DNA from 2 places in the Paenibacillus sp. sptzw28 genome. Region 1 is predicted to be linked to the other one. Evidence: riboswitches for the same ligand, from Rfam matches in the RefSeq annotation. Region 1 holds a riboswitch; the other holds the start of a gene.
The links. A riboswitch is a leader RNA that binds a small molecule or an ion and turns the genes downstream of it on or off. The one in region 1 is predicted to bind cyclic di-GMP.

Region 1 (5,518 bases):
ACCATCGAGCCGGTCAAAGCCATCGATTTCAGCTTCCGGAGGCACGCCCTGCTCGTCAACAAAGACGGCTCGCCGAATTTGCAGAGCAAGCTCCAGTTCCTCTTGAACGGTTATTCGTTGTAGTTGCACTTTGGATACCCCCATTATTGATATTAAAAAATAAATGCGAGTCCAATACAGTCCTCTAGCAATAAAAGTCGGATTGCAATAACTCCGTCCTTATAAGTATACAAAAGCTGCGATTTCGCTTCCACTCCCGATAAAAATGCACCCCCTGCAGCGGATGGGGTTAACCAAGAGGTTTCCGCTGCAAGGGGTGACATGAACTTATACGCTGATGGCACGGATACGCCATCGGTGAGGTATATCAACGAAGAGAATCCCGTTACTGCAGCTGAGGGCTTCTTCCCGGAGTTTACAACAATAGACTCGATGAAATTTAAAATTCGGACATGTATAAATGGAGATAAATTACTCTATTAATGATATTGAAGTAAGTAGAAGACGTGTTCGAGGAGGATATTGCATTACGAAAGCCACAGATCAATCTCTTTATCGCAGCTTGGTAGTGACCTGCTTGAGGCGTAACTCTAACGGCTAAACGTAGTGTCGGTCCGGCCGGTGGCTTCAGTTTTATGAGCCGCAACCTCTGATCCGGGATGAAGGGGCATTTAAAGCCCCTTCTTTTTCGGACCGGATTCAGCTCTTTGCGGAGGATATTCAGTCTATCATATTATCCGTTTTCAACGATACTTAGCAGTTCTGCGGCAACTTCCTTTTGCGATTCGGGAATCGTATTCACCCATTCGCGGAGTGCCGACCGCACGCCACTGTCTGTCAGCCTCTGTGTCTCCATTATGTATTGGAGCTGCGGGGACAGAGTCAGACCTTCCTGCTCACTGATGTCGGCCGCCATGCCGACTGCGGTGGTAAGCATGCACGGGCGATGGTCTTCGAGGCTGCATTCCTTGTTCAATTCGTACACTTTCTCATTGTCTGGTTGATTCATAAGATTTACCTCCCCAGGCTTTGAGTACATCCTGGCGAAATCTTGAATTCAGCTCCGCCGCTTCCTTCTGGGCAAGCTTTAATGTCTCGGAGTCCGGGTCGCCATTGACCTTACGCGAGATTTCAGCAAAGCGGGCCGCCGCTATTTCAAGGTCATCCGGTGTGACGATGCCATTCACAAGCTTATGTCGTGCCTCGCGGATCTCCGGCAATACCTGTTTAATTTCATCGCGCATCTCCGGCTCCAGGCGCAGCAGCTTCTCCGGTGCAAAACGAATCCGTTCGAGGCCATTCACATGCTCCTCCGAACGCTCCAGCCGCAGCTGCACCTCGGGATGTTCTATACCGTCCGCCCTGGCGAAGCGGATTGCCTCTTTGAGTGCCGCGGCAATCGCCGTAAGCTCCGGTACGGGTTCGGCAAGTTTCTCCTGTATAGCGGAAATACCCTCAGCATACTTGGCTAGAACTTCACGGTCCTTCTCCGGAGTCGCGGCCAGCTTCTCCGGGGTCAAGTCGTACTCCATCAGCGCGGAAATCTCTTCGCGTGCCGTCTCTGCATCCCCCGCCTTGAGCGCAGCCGAAACCGCCGACAAATGCGCTCTGGTGCACGGGATACAACCGACCGACACGTGCATGTCCGGCGCATACTGGCTGTATGGCTTCGCTGGTTCAAGCGGGGTCACCGCTTCGTTAACATCTGTATAATTTCCTCCGACAATACCCATTAGATTAGCCTCCTCAAATAATTGCCGTTTCACGACAGATCATGAAAGTATGTCTGCCCACTACACAAATGACTACCGACGTTTACGTTTAGGGACTACCTGGCTATTTGTACGCAAAAAAACCCCTGTCCATCATAGAATAAATATGAATAGACGGGGGTACCCGTCGTATTCGGTAGCTGGCAGGCATCGTGGCATTATTTATCCACCTTAGCCCCTATAGCTTTGCGTCCCCACTTTTCAATGGGTTTGCCGTTGTCGTACGATGATATGCATTTGTCGTGTATTGTCAATTTACACGATGTTTTTTTGTTTTGGAATAGGACTTTTTGATTATTTTACCAAAATACAATTCATTAGTCCTGTTTTCTGAAACGCTTACATTTATTTGTTTTTTTTGTTAATCATGCAATGCTTGGAGGGGAGCTGACGGGTTGTGCCATCCGCCATGCCGGCATGCTGACGAATCAAGAAGATGGCCTCCGTCTCTGCAACCATGAGCAGACGGGGGTCTCTTTATGTCTCTGTATGTATAGGAAAACGAGTATCGCAAAGGGATTTCCGGTGCACAATCCATAGACGGATAATAATGAATTTTCATGATTTTAATATAAGACTTAAGGTTTAGGACGCTTAAGTTGAGTCAGGATCAAAATCTGTCTAAATTTGTTGCAATCCTTCGAACTAATCTCGTACTGGTCAAACCTGTTCGTCCGAAAGGAGATATAAAGCGTCTCATGAGAGACGGACCCCGCGTTTCATCGCCGGAGTTTTAAACAGGATGGAATACTTCTGAATCCGGGCCGAGAATTTTTAATTAATCGTCAGCTCTGCCAGCCAATTTGGCGCACAGCCGAATCGGCGCTGTTCATAAATTCGATATGCTTAAAGCCCCATCCGCACAGCTCTCGGAGCTGGTTGGTCAGCATACCCTGTGTCACATTCGGAAGCAGGCGTCTTAATTCCCCGAACCGTTTGGTCCCGTCTTTCAGCAAAATAAACAAAATGAGGGGCCAATGTCATTTAGTTAAGGCGCATAGCCAAAAATCAAGAACAAGAGCAGGTTATCGAAAAGATAGCCGGCTCTTTTTTGTGCGAAAAAGAGAAAAAGGACTTGATAAGTAGGTGGAAATGTGTTGAGAAGCCCCTTGAAAAAACGAGGAGGTTTTGCCAATGAATGAGTACGCGAATTCGCTAAAAGAAACACTGACATACCTCATACGAGAAATGTCATCCGCACCAGCACCTTATGTCAATAACCTGAAAAAGATTTTACCCGAAAGAAAAAACTGCCTTTTGAAACGGTTATGCAACTCCTGATTTCAATGGGAGGCAACAGCCTATATAAGGAACTCCTGGAATCGCAGGGGTATGACGTAAACACCGCAACCACGTCTGCTTTTGTCCAACAGAGAAATAAAATCCTGCCGTCTGCTGTGGAATTCTTGTTTCACGAATTTACGCAAGCGTACACGGATATCAAAGACTACCGAGGTTATCGATTGCTTGCCGTTGACGGTTCGGATTTACTTATCGCAACTGACCCTGCGGATACGGACACCTATTTTCAAAATCAACCGGACACAAAAGGCTTTAACCTTCTGCATTTGAACGCAGCCTATGACTTATGTAACCGACTTTACGTGGATGCCATTGTTCAGCCGCGAAGGTTGTGCAACGAGGGAAAGGCACTAGCTGCGATGGTTGACCGTTCCCCCTTCAAAGGCAAAACCATTGTTATTGCCGATCGAGGTTATTAAAGCTACAACAATTTCGCGCATGTCGAGCGTAAAGGGTGGAACTACGTCATACGGGTAAAGGATTTGGATTCCAATGGTATTCTTTCGGGCTTAAGTTTGCCCGCAAGCGAGGAGTTTGATCGTGACATTCATCTGATACTCACCAAAAAACAAACTAACGAGGTCAAAGCTCATCCTGAGATTTACAGGTTCGTCCCTTCCACATCTACCTTTGATTTTTTGGATTTGCAGGAGAGCTTTTTCCTTTCGGGTTGTTCGTTTCTTCCTGCCTAATAACACTTATGAAACCATCATTACGGATCTTTCTGCCGCTGATTTCCCAGCCGATGAAATCAAGTCCATTTATAACATGCGATGGGGGATTGAAACCTCGTTCAGGGCATTAAAGTACACCGTTGGTCTGACAAATTTTCACGCAAAGAGACGAGAGTCCATCACCCAGGAGATTTTCGCAAGAATGATCATGTACAATTTTGCTGAAATGATGACCTCGCACGTCGTCATTTCCCTAATGGATAAACGGCACCAATACCAAGTCAACTTCACGGTTGCCGTTTACGTGTGCAGACATTTTTTGCGCTCACGAGGTGATGAACCTCCGCTCGATGTTGAAGCGGTGATCCGAAAAAACATTTTGCCGATCCGACCCATTCGCCCAGGGCAGAAGAATACGCGCAAAATCCGCTCTAAATCAGCTGTTAGCTTCGTCTACAGAGTAGCATAATTCAGTCCATATGAACATTATTTTAAGCGGGTATTCCATCCGCTTTGTTTGCTGAACGCTTTTCTCCTTGCTTGCACAAAAAAACAAACGGCACAGGGCTTTTTCCCATGCCGTTCTGATATTCCAATTTTCCCCCGTTCTATCTTTGAGCTAAACCTCACGGACGGTTCTTTAATCGAATGGCTAGTGTATTGTGATTATGGATTAACAAACTGCCATTGCAAGTTGGTACTTGGATCATTGCTCCACATTATCAAGTCGGAGCCGTTAGTCGTATTGCCGCCGCCATCCAAATAAAGGCCGGTAGCGACGTTCTTTATCCTGTAGTTGCTCCCATATTCTTCCAGAACCCACCACTGGTTGTTGCTGCTACTGCTGCTCCACTGTCTGCAAATGGAACCGCTCGGAAGTCCCTGCCCGTCGAGATACAGCCCTGTAGCAACATTTTTGATTTTATAATAGCTGCCGTAGAATTCCAATACCCATCTTTGGTTGTTGCTGGTGCTGTCGCTCCATTGGCCAGCATTTTGATTGTTTACGGTACGGCCCATGCCGTCAATATATAACCCTGTCGTCACGTTCTTCATTTTAGTGGTGTTCATGACACTCATGATCGCATCAATAATTCCCTGTTGAGTGATCGTATTAGTAGACCTGTCAAATAATCCAAAGCCATACTGTCCGTTATAATTATTATCCCAAATAATAGGTACCGCACCGTATTTCTTAGCCGTGGCGCTTACTGCTTTGGCATATGCCGCGCGATACGTATTATTCGATGAATCAAAATTTGTTTTATCTACAGAACCATATTCACCGACGACTACAGGATATCCTTGTGTTACGAATTTATCATACATGGACTTCAACTGCGAATCCAAATAATCTTCCTGGCCCCAGGTTGATTTTTTCGAGGTGTTGGTCGCGGTTGCTCCCCATTGGGTGATGGTGCCGGATTCTTCGCCGGCGAAGTCCCAAGGCGAGTAATAATGAACGGAGATCATGATTCTCTTCTCGGAACTCGGTATTGAAGATGATCTGTAATTGTCCGTCGGAACCACAAAGCCATATTGGCCTGCTGTATAATCAATGTTCGTATACCAACCCGGAACAAGCAGCCATCTGGCGCCATTGTTTCCTCCGGTTTGTCTTACGGTATCGATGAAGATTTGATTTAATGTATTAAGGTTTGAATAGTAGGTGGGGTCAGGATTGCCACTGCCATAACCTACTTCGTTCATGGATTCAAAGATCAAATGCTCATCATAATTGACAAACGTATTCGCAATCTGCTGCCAAAC
Region 2 (5,518 bases), 2.3 Mb from region 1:
GTCCCGCTCTTGTTCCCTTCCACCCAAGGCTCGAGAATCTCCCGCGCGCCCATGGAGACGGTATTGTTGGCTGCGTCGAGGAGATAAAGCTCCAGCGTCGCGCTTGTAATAATGGCATTGGCGGGGATGGACGACATGTCGAATTTGTGCAACGCCCTCTTTCTGTCATTCACATAAGCCGCAACACGGCCAACATATGTCCGGTCGTAAGCGCCCCAGTTGGTATCAGGATAGGTATTATATTCGTGGACACTGGTATCGTCTGTACCGACATACCCGTTCAGCCCTTGCTGCAGCACGACCTGCGTCGTAGTGACCGGCTTGTCGCTCGCAGCGGGGGCTCTGACGGTTACCGTGCTTGTCGCCGTTAACCCGTCCGCCGTCGTCGCTGTGATCGTGGCATTCCCGAGGTTGGCGCCCGGCGTCACGTATCCATTCGCGTCCACCGCCGCGACCGAAGAATCGCTGGACGTCCACGTCACACTCTGATCCGTGGCATTATCCGGTGTAAAGTCGGCTTTCAGCCTGGTGCCGCTTCCTCCCTGGATTAGGGTAAGCTCCGCAGGCGCAACGGTGAAGTCCGTAGCCGGTACGCTATATGTGATCGTTAATTTGGGACGGGTGGTTCCTTCGCTGGAATCGAATCCCTTGTTGAAATCTGACGCATCCGTGGAATTATCTCTCTTAAGCATGATTCCGTAGTTCGCTGCCGTTCCAGACACCCACTGCTGCGTCAGACCCAGCACATCGAATGCATTCCAGGAACCGTTCGCAACGCTTGTCGTCATCTGGCTTGAAATTGGCGTCGTGTTATAGATTGGGGTGCTTACCGCGTTGTTCCAGGTAAGCGTATTCTCCTGCCAATCCTTTGTCACTTGATGGATAGCGATTGGCACATTGGTGGTTCCTATGTTGCTGCTCACCCTGGCATCATTTAAGTACAGCTCCAGCTTCGCGCTCGTAATCTCGGCGTTCTGCGGGATGGACGCAAGATCGAATTGGAGAAACGTATATCTCTGCCCGGTCGCCAAATTACCAATGATAAGCGCTGCTGAATTGCCAAAGTTCGTTGTTCCCTGTTCTTGCGCGACGAGCGCATCCTTCATAGCGGTATACCCGTTAGTCCAGTACTGCAACACCCTCGTCACAGGCGTTGCCGCCGCAGCTGCGGAGGTGGGGGACAAAAGTAAGGATGCAACCGCTGAAAATACCATGAGTCCGCTGAGTGTTGCGGAAACGATGCGTCTGAATAACCCGATTCGTTTTCGTTGAGTAAATTGCATGATGGAAACCCTCCGTAATTTTTTTGTTATCCCCAAGCCGGAAACAGACAGGCGTTATGATTCGAGGAGAAGATTTTCAAATCCCCGTATCACGGCTATGCCTGCCCGCATTCCGTTATCGTAATAATGCCTCCTTCATATCTCCGGATCGCTTGGCCGATAATCAGCATATCCCGTCCATCCGTTAGCGGATAAATAACTCCGGCGTTGACGTGAAGCGGCATAAATAAGTGTGCTGGTAACCTTATCTTTCAGCTGCATCACCCCTTTCAAATAACAGAAACCCCCGTCTACTGTTGCTAAATAGACGGGGGTTTCCGCCGTATTCGGTAACTGGCTGGCATGTTGGATGCATTCGATCCACTTAAGCCCCTATAGCTTTGCGTCACCACCTTTCAGTGGCTTTGCCGTTGTCGTACGAAGTATTTAATTGTCGTTTACTGCGTTGGTTGACTGTCGAATACGAATTAGTTAACTTGAACCGTGTATATACGTTTTACCATGATCTTCTTTTTTTTTGGATGGCTTTTTTTAAAATCATGAGATGGATTTTTTGGATTTTCAGTTGAGCGAAACGTTTCAATCGGACTTTTCCGGACAGAAAAAAACCGGTCACATTCAGTGTGGACCGGGTCTATCATTAACGCGGCAACTGGGCCGGCCTGTCGAACAGTAATCCGACGAGAGGCTTTAGTGCCTTGACTCGTCCCTAAATAGAGTTGCAGGACGAGAACGGACTTGTTCATTTCTGTAACGAAATGAGAAAACAGCGCACCACGCTGCTGTCAAATTGCGTTCCGCAATTTTTAACAAGCTCGAACCTCGCCTCTTCCTCCGTCATGACGGTAGGGCCGCTTGGAAATCATACTGTCATAGGCCTCGATAACGGCGCATATGCGGGCAAGATAGGGGATTTCTTCGCCGGACAAGCCTTCCGGATACCCTTTACCGTCCCATCTCTCATGATGGTAACGAACGACCGCGATAACTTCGGGGTCCTGTATCGAGAGATTTTCAAGCAGTTCGGCACCCAATTGCGGATGCAGCCGCATTAAGTTTAACCGCATTGGGTTAAGCGGTTTCCTATTGCGGAGCACTTCGCCCGGAATCATGGTTTTGCCCACATCATGCAGGAAACAACCGCGTATCAGAGCAGTCGTGTCTCGGGAGTCAAGTCCGAAAGATGCAGCCGCATTCCCGGCTAAAAGGGCGACTCTTTCCGAATGTCGAAAGGTGTCCGGGCATTTTCTTTGCAAGAATCCCATCCATTTGTCCACGGTTAACGATTGAGCTTTGCTGCTTAAGGTTCGAATAGCAGTGCCGGTTTCACTGATCATTCGTCCTTCCCCTTTCTCGTAAGAAACCGCATTGAATATAAAGAGGAACCTGACTTATCAATTGTTCCATTCATTAATTTGTACCATGCTCAATCCGTTTTTTGGATGGATTTTTTAAAACTAGTGGGATGGATTTTTTGTCTGCCACCAATCAAAACCCCGGCTGATGCTTCCGGGTCATATACTCGGCGTACACGATTTGCCAGGATGGGATTATTTGCTCCGGCGTTACATATCCATCAGACCATGATTTCTCCTTTTTGTTCCCGATACTGGGATGGATACATTCCTGTTTCACGTTTGAAAATCCGGCTGAAATAGTTTGGGTCAGGATACCCGACGAGTTCTGCAATATCTTTGGCGAGCCAACCCGGATGTTCCACCAATAGTTTCTTGGCCGTCTCGATTCGGAGCCTCACGATATATTTGGCGGGCGAGAGCCCTTTGTATTTGATGAAAACTTTACTCAGGTAAGAAGGCACAAGACCGAATCTCTCAGACAGCGTTTGATGATTAATTTGCTCTGTGTAATGTTCCAGCAGAAACTGTTCGATTTTTTCCGCCAATTTATCGTTCTCCCTCTCGCCTTTATCGTTCTTGTTATAAAAGGAGAGGAAGTCAATAATTGTGCACGTATAATTGAAAATTGCTTGGTAATCCTTTGATTGCAGGACCATCTGGTTCACATCGATTTCGAGCATTTCGCCGGTGTAATAAGCAGCTTTCCCCGTATGCTGGGATAGGAGCGTTAAAATTCGCTGCAGCTTTCTTTCCAGAATGTTCTGCCTCAGAGGTCTTTGCTTCCATTTTGCAAGCAGTAATTGAATCTCTGCCTTGAACAGATTGATGTTTTCCCGCTCCAAAGCCGCTGCGAGCTTCCGTTCCATAGACGGATCGGATTCCACTTCGAAGACCGGCGGCTGGGCATCCTTTATAAATAAACGGACTGGAGCGCCGAATAAAATATGTTTATACAGCATGGAACGGGCAGTTTGCGAAATCGACGCCGTATCTTCCAGGTTGGAATAATATCCGCTGGAGACGACGGATACATGCAGCTGAGTTCCCAAACGAGCCGTAATGGCAGCCAACCATTCCTCTTCGCTTCCCGTCTGTCTGTTTTGAAAAAAAGACAGTATAACGATTCGCTCCGAAACGGTTTTCCCATTGATAACGGCAAAATCGCCGTTCCCCCTCATAGTCTCACGCAAAATCGGCTGCAAATCGTTTTGTTCCCAGTATACTTTTCCGGGAATATCGTCTTCGAACGAAAAAGTAGGAAACGGCCCTGCGCAGCATAAGAAGAAAATATGCGACTCATAAAGTTCCTGCTGCTGGAAAGGGATCACCGATAACAATTTGCCATAGACAAGAGAAGCGGCATACTGTGCGTATAATTCCCTTCGTTTCCCTAACATTTCAAAACAAACGGCATCGAGCAGTTCTTTTATTTGCGTGCGGGATACCGGCTTCAAGAGATAGTGTCTCACGCCAAGCGTCATCGCTTTCCTGGCATAGTCGAATTCCTCGTATCCGCTTAACAAAATCATTTCAATTTGAGGATTCGTTGCCCGGACAATCTCTGTCAAAGCGATGCCGTCCATCACCGGCATCCGTATATCCGAAATAATAATATCCGGCTTCTCATTCTGCAAAAGGTCAAGCGCTTCTTGAGCATTATATGCCGTCGCAATTACTTTGAAATTGCCGCCTGAGGCTTCGACCGCCGATTTAATACTGCGTTGAATAGGCGCTTCGTCTTCGACTATCATGATGTTAATCATTTCGCGTCACTCCAATTCGAACGATTGTCCCGGCCGGTTCGTTAGAAGCAATCTCGTAAAATGCACGTCCGCCGTAAAAAAGCCTTGTACGGATCAATGTATTCAGAAGACCTACTCCCCCGGCATTCCCTTGTAATTGTTTCTCTGTTTCTAAAGCAGCTTCGCCGGATATTAGATCGGATTCCACTCTCAGCTGCAGCCGCTTCAAAATTTCCGGGTCAAAACCGTCACCCCAATCCTTCACTTCGAACAGCCACTCGTATTCGCTTGTCTGCTTGACCGAAACATGAAGAACCCACGGCGGACAGCTTTTCTGAAAAGCATGACGAAAACAGTTTTCAATGAGAGGTTGAAAAATCAAGCGGGGCACCTTGAAAGGCAGCGCTTCCTCCTCCATTTCAAGCCGGTATTGAAAGTGATCTTCGTATCTTTCTTTCATTAAATCCAAATAATGCTGGGCATAGTTCATTTCATCACGCACTAAAGTGTCACCGTCAAGATTTCTCGAACTATATCTCAGCATTCCCGAGAGTTTTCCGCACAAGTCCATTACTTTATCCACACCTGCCTGCTCGCCGGCTGCGCCGATTACCGCCAGAACGTTATATAAAAAGTGCGGATCCATTTGTGTGTCCAGGGACTTCAAACGCGCTCTCATTTCCCTCGTACGCGCTTGATCAATCTGTTCCATCGATTCTTTCAATCGTTCGAACATGCTGTTGAATGTCCTGTTCATGAGAATGATTTCGTTTGAAGTGTCCTCGACTTCAATTAAAAGATTGTTTAAACTCACATTCCTGATCGAAGAATGCAGCTTCCGAAAAGGCTTGGTAAGCTGTTTGCTGGTCAGAAAGATCATGATAATGTTGAGGGCAGTGACCGTTATCGTTACTGCTGCGATTAGTTTTCCTATCGCTGTTATTGGTGAGAGAAATTCGCTCTTTGGCTCTACCAGGACAATACTCCATTGGCTTAAAGAAGCCTTCCGGTAACTGAAAATATAATCCTGCCGGGCAAGAAATCCATGATCCAAGACGGCGGATTTGCCGCCAATCATTTGACTCATGGTCATCAGTTGCCCGGAATGCGCTTTAGCGTTTTCTAAAACCAACAA

Region 2: linked by a shared signal. The riboswitch ahead of KZ483_RS28855 (F-box protein) and the one ahead of KZ483_RS17345 (hypothetical protein) in region 1 are both predicted to bind cyclic di-GMP.

What each region holds. Positions count from the first base shown of each region.
Region 1 is NZ_CP080545.1:3,824,374-3,829,891, forward strand. It holds gene KZ483_RS17335 (GNAT family N-acetyltransferase) at 1-129, opposite strand, end outside; gene KZ483_RS17340 (hypothetical protein) at 734-1,009, opposite strand; gene KZ483_RS17345 (hypothetical protein) at 990-1,733, opposite strand; cyclic di-GMP riboswitch class I at 1,905-1,997, opposite strand; partial or broken gene KZ483_RS17350 (winged helix-turn-helix transcriptional regulator) at 2,558-2,746, opposite strand; gene KZ483_RS17355 (transposase) at 3,041-3,493, shown strand; gene KZ483_RS17360 (transposase) at 3,705-4,217, shown strand; gene KZ483_RS17365 (cellulase family glycosylhydrolase) at 4,415-5,518, opposite strand, start outside.
Region 2 is NZ_CP080545.1:6,079,878-6,085,395, forward strand. It holds gene KZ483_RS28190 (cadherin-like beta sandwich domain-containing protein) at 1-1,283, opposite strand, end outside; gene KZ483_RS28855 (F-box protein) at 1,379-1,507, opposite strand; cyclic di-GMP riboswitch class I at 1,609-1,702, opposite strand; gene KZ483_RS28195 (HD-GYP domain-containing protein) at 2,090-2,620, opposite strand; gene KZ483_RS28200 (response regulator) at 2,860-4,404, opposite strand; gene KZ483_RS28205 (cache domain-containing sensor histidine kinase) at 4,397-5,518, opposite strand, start outside.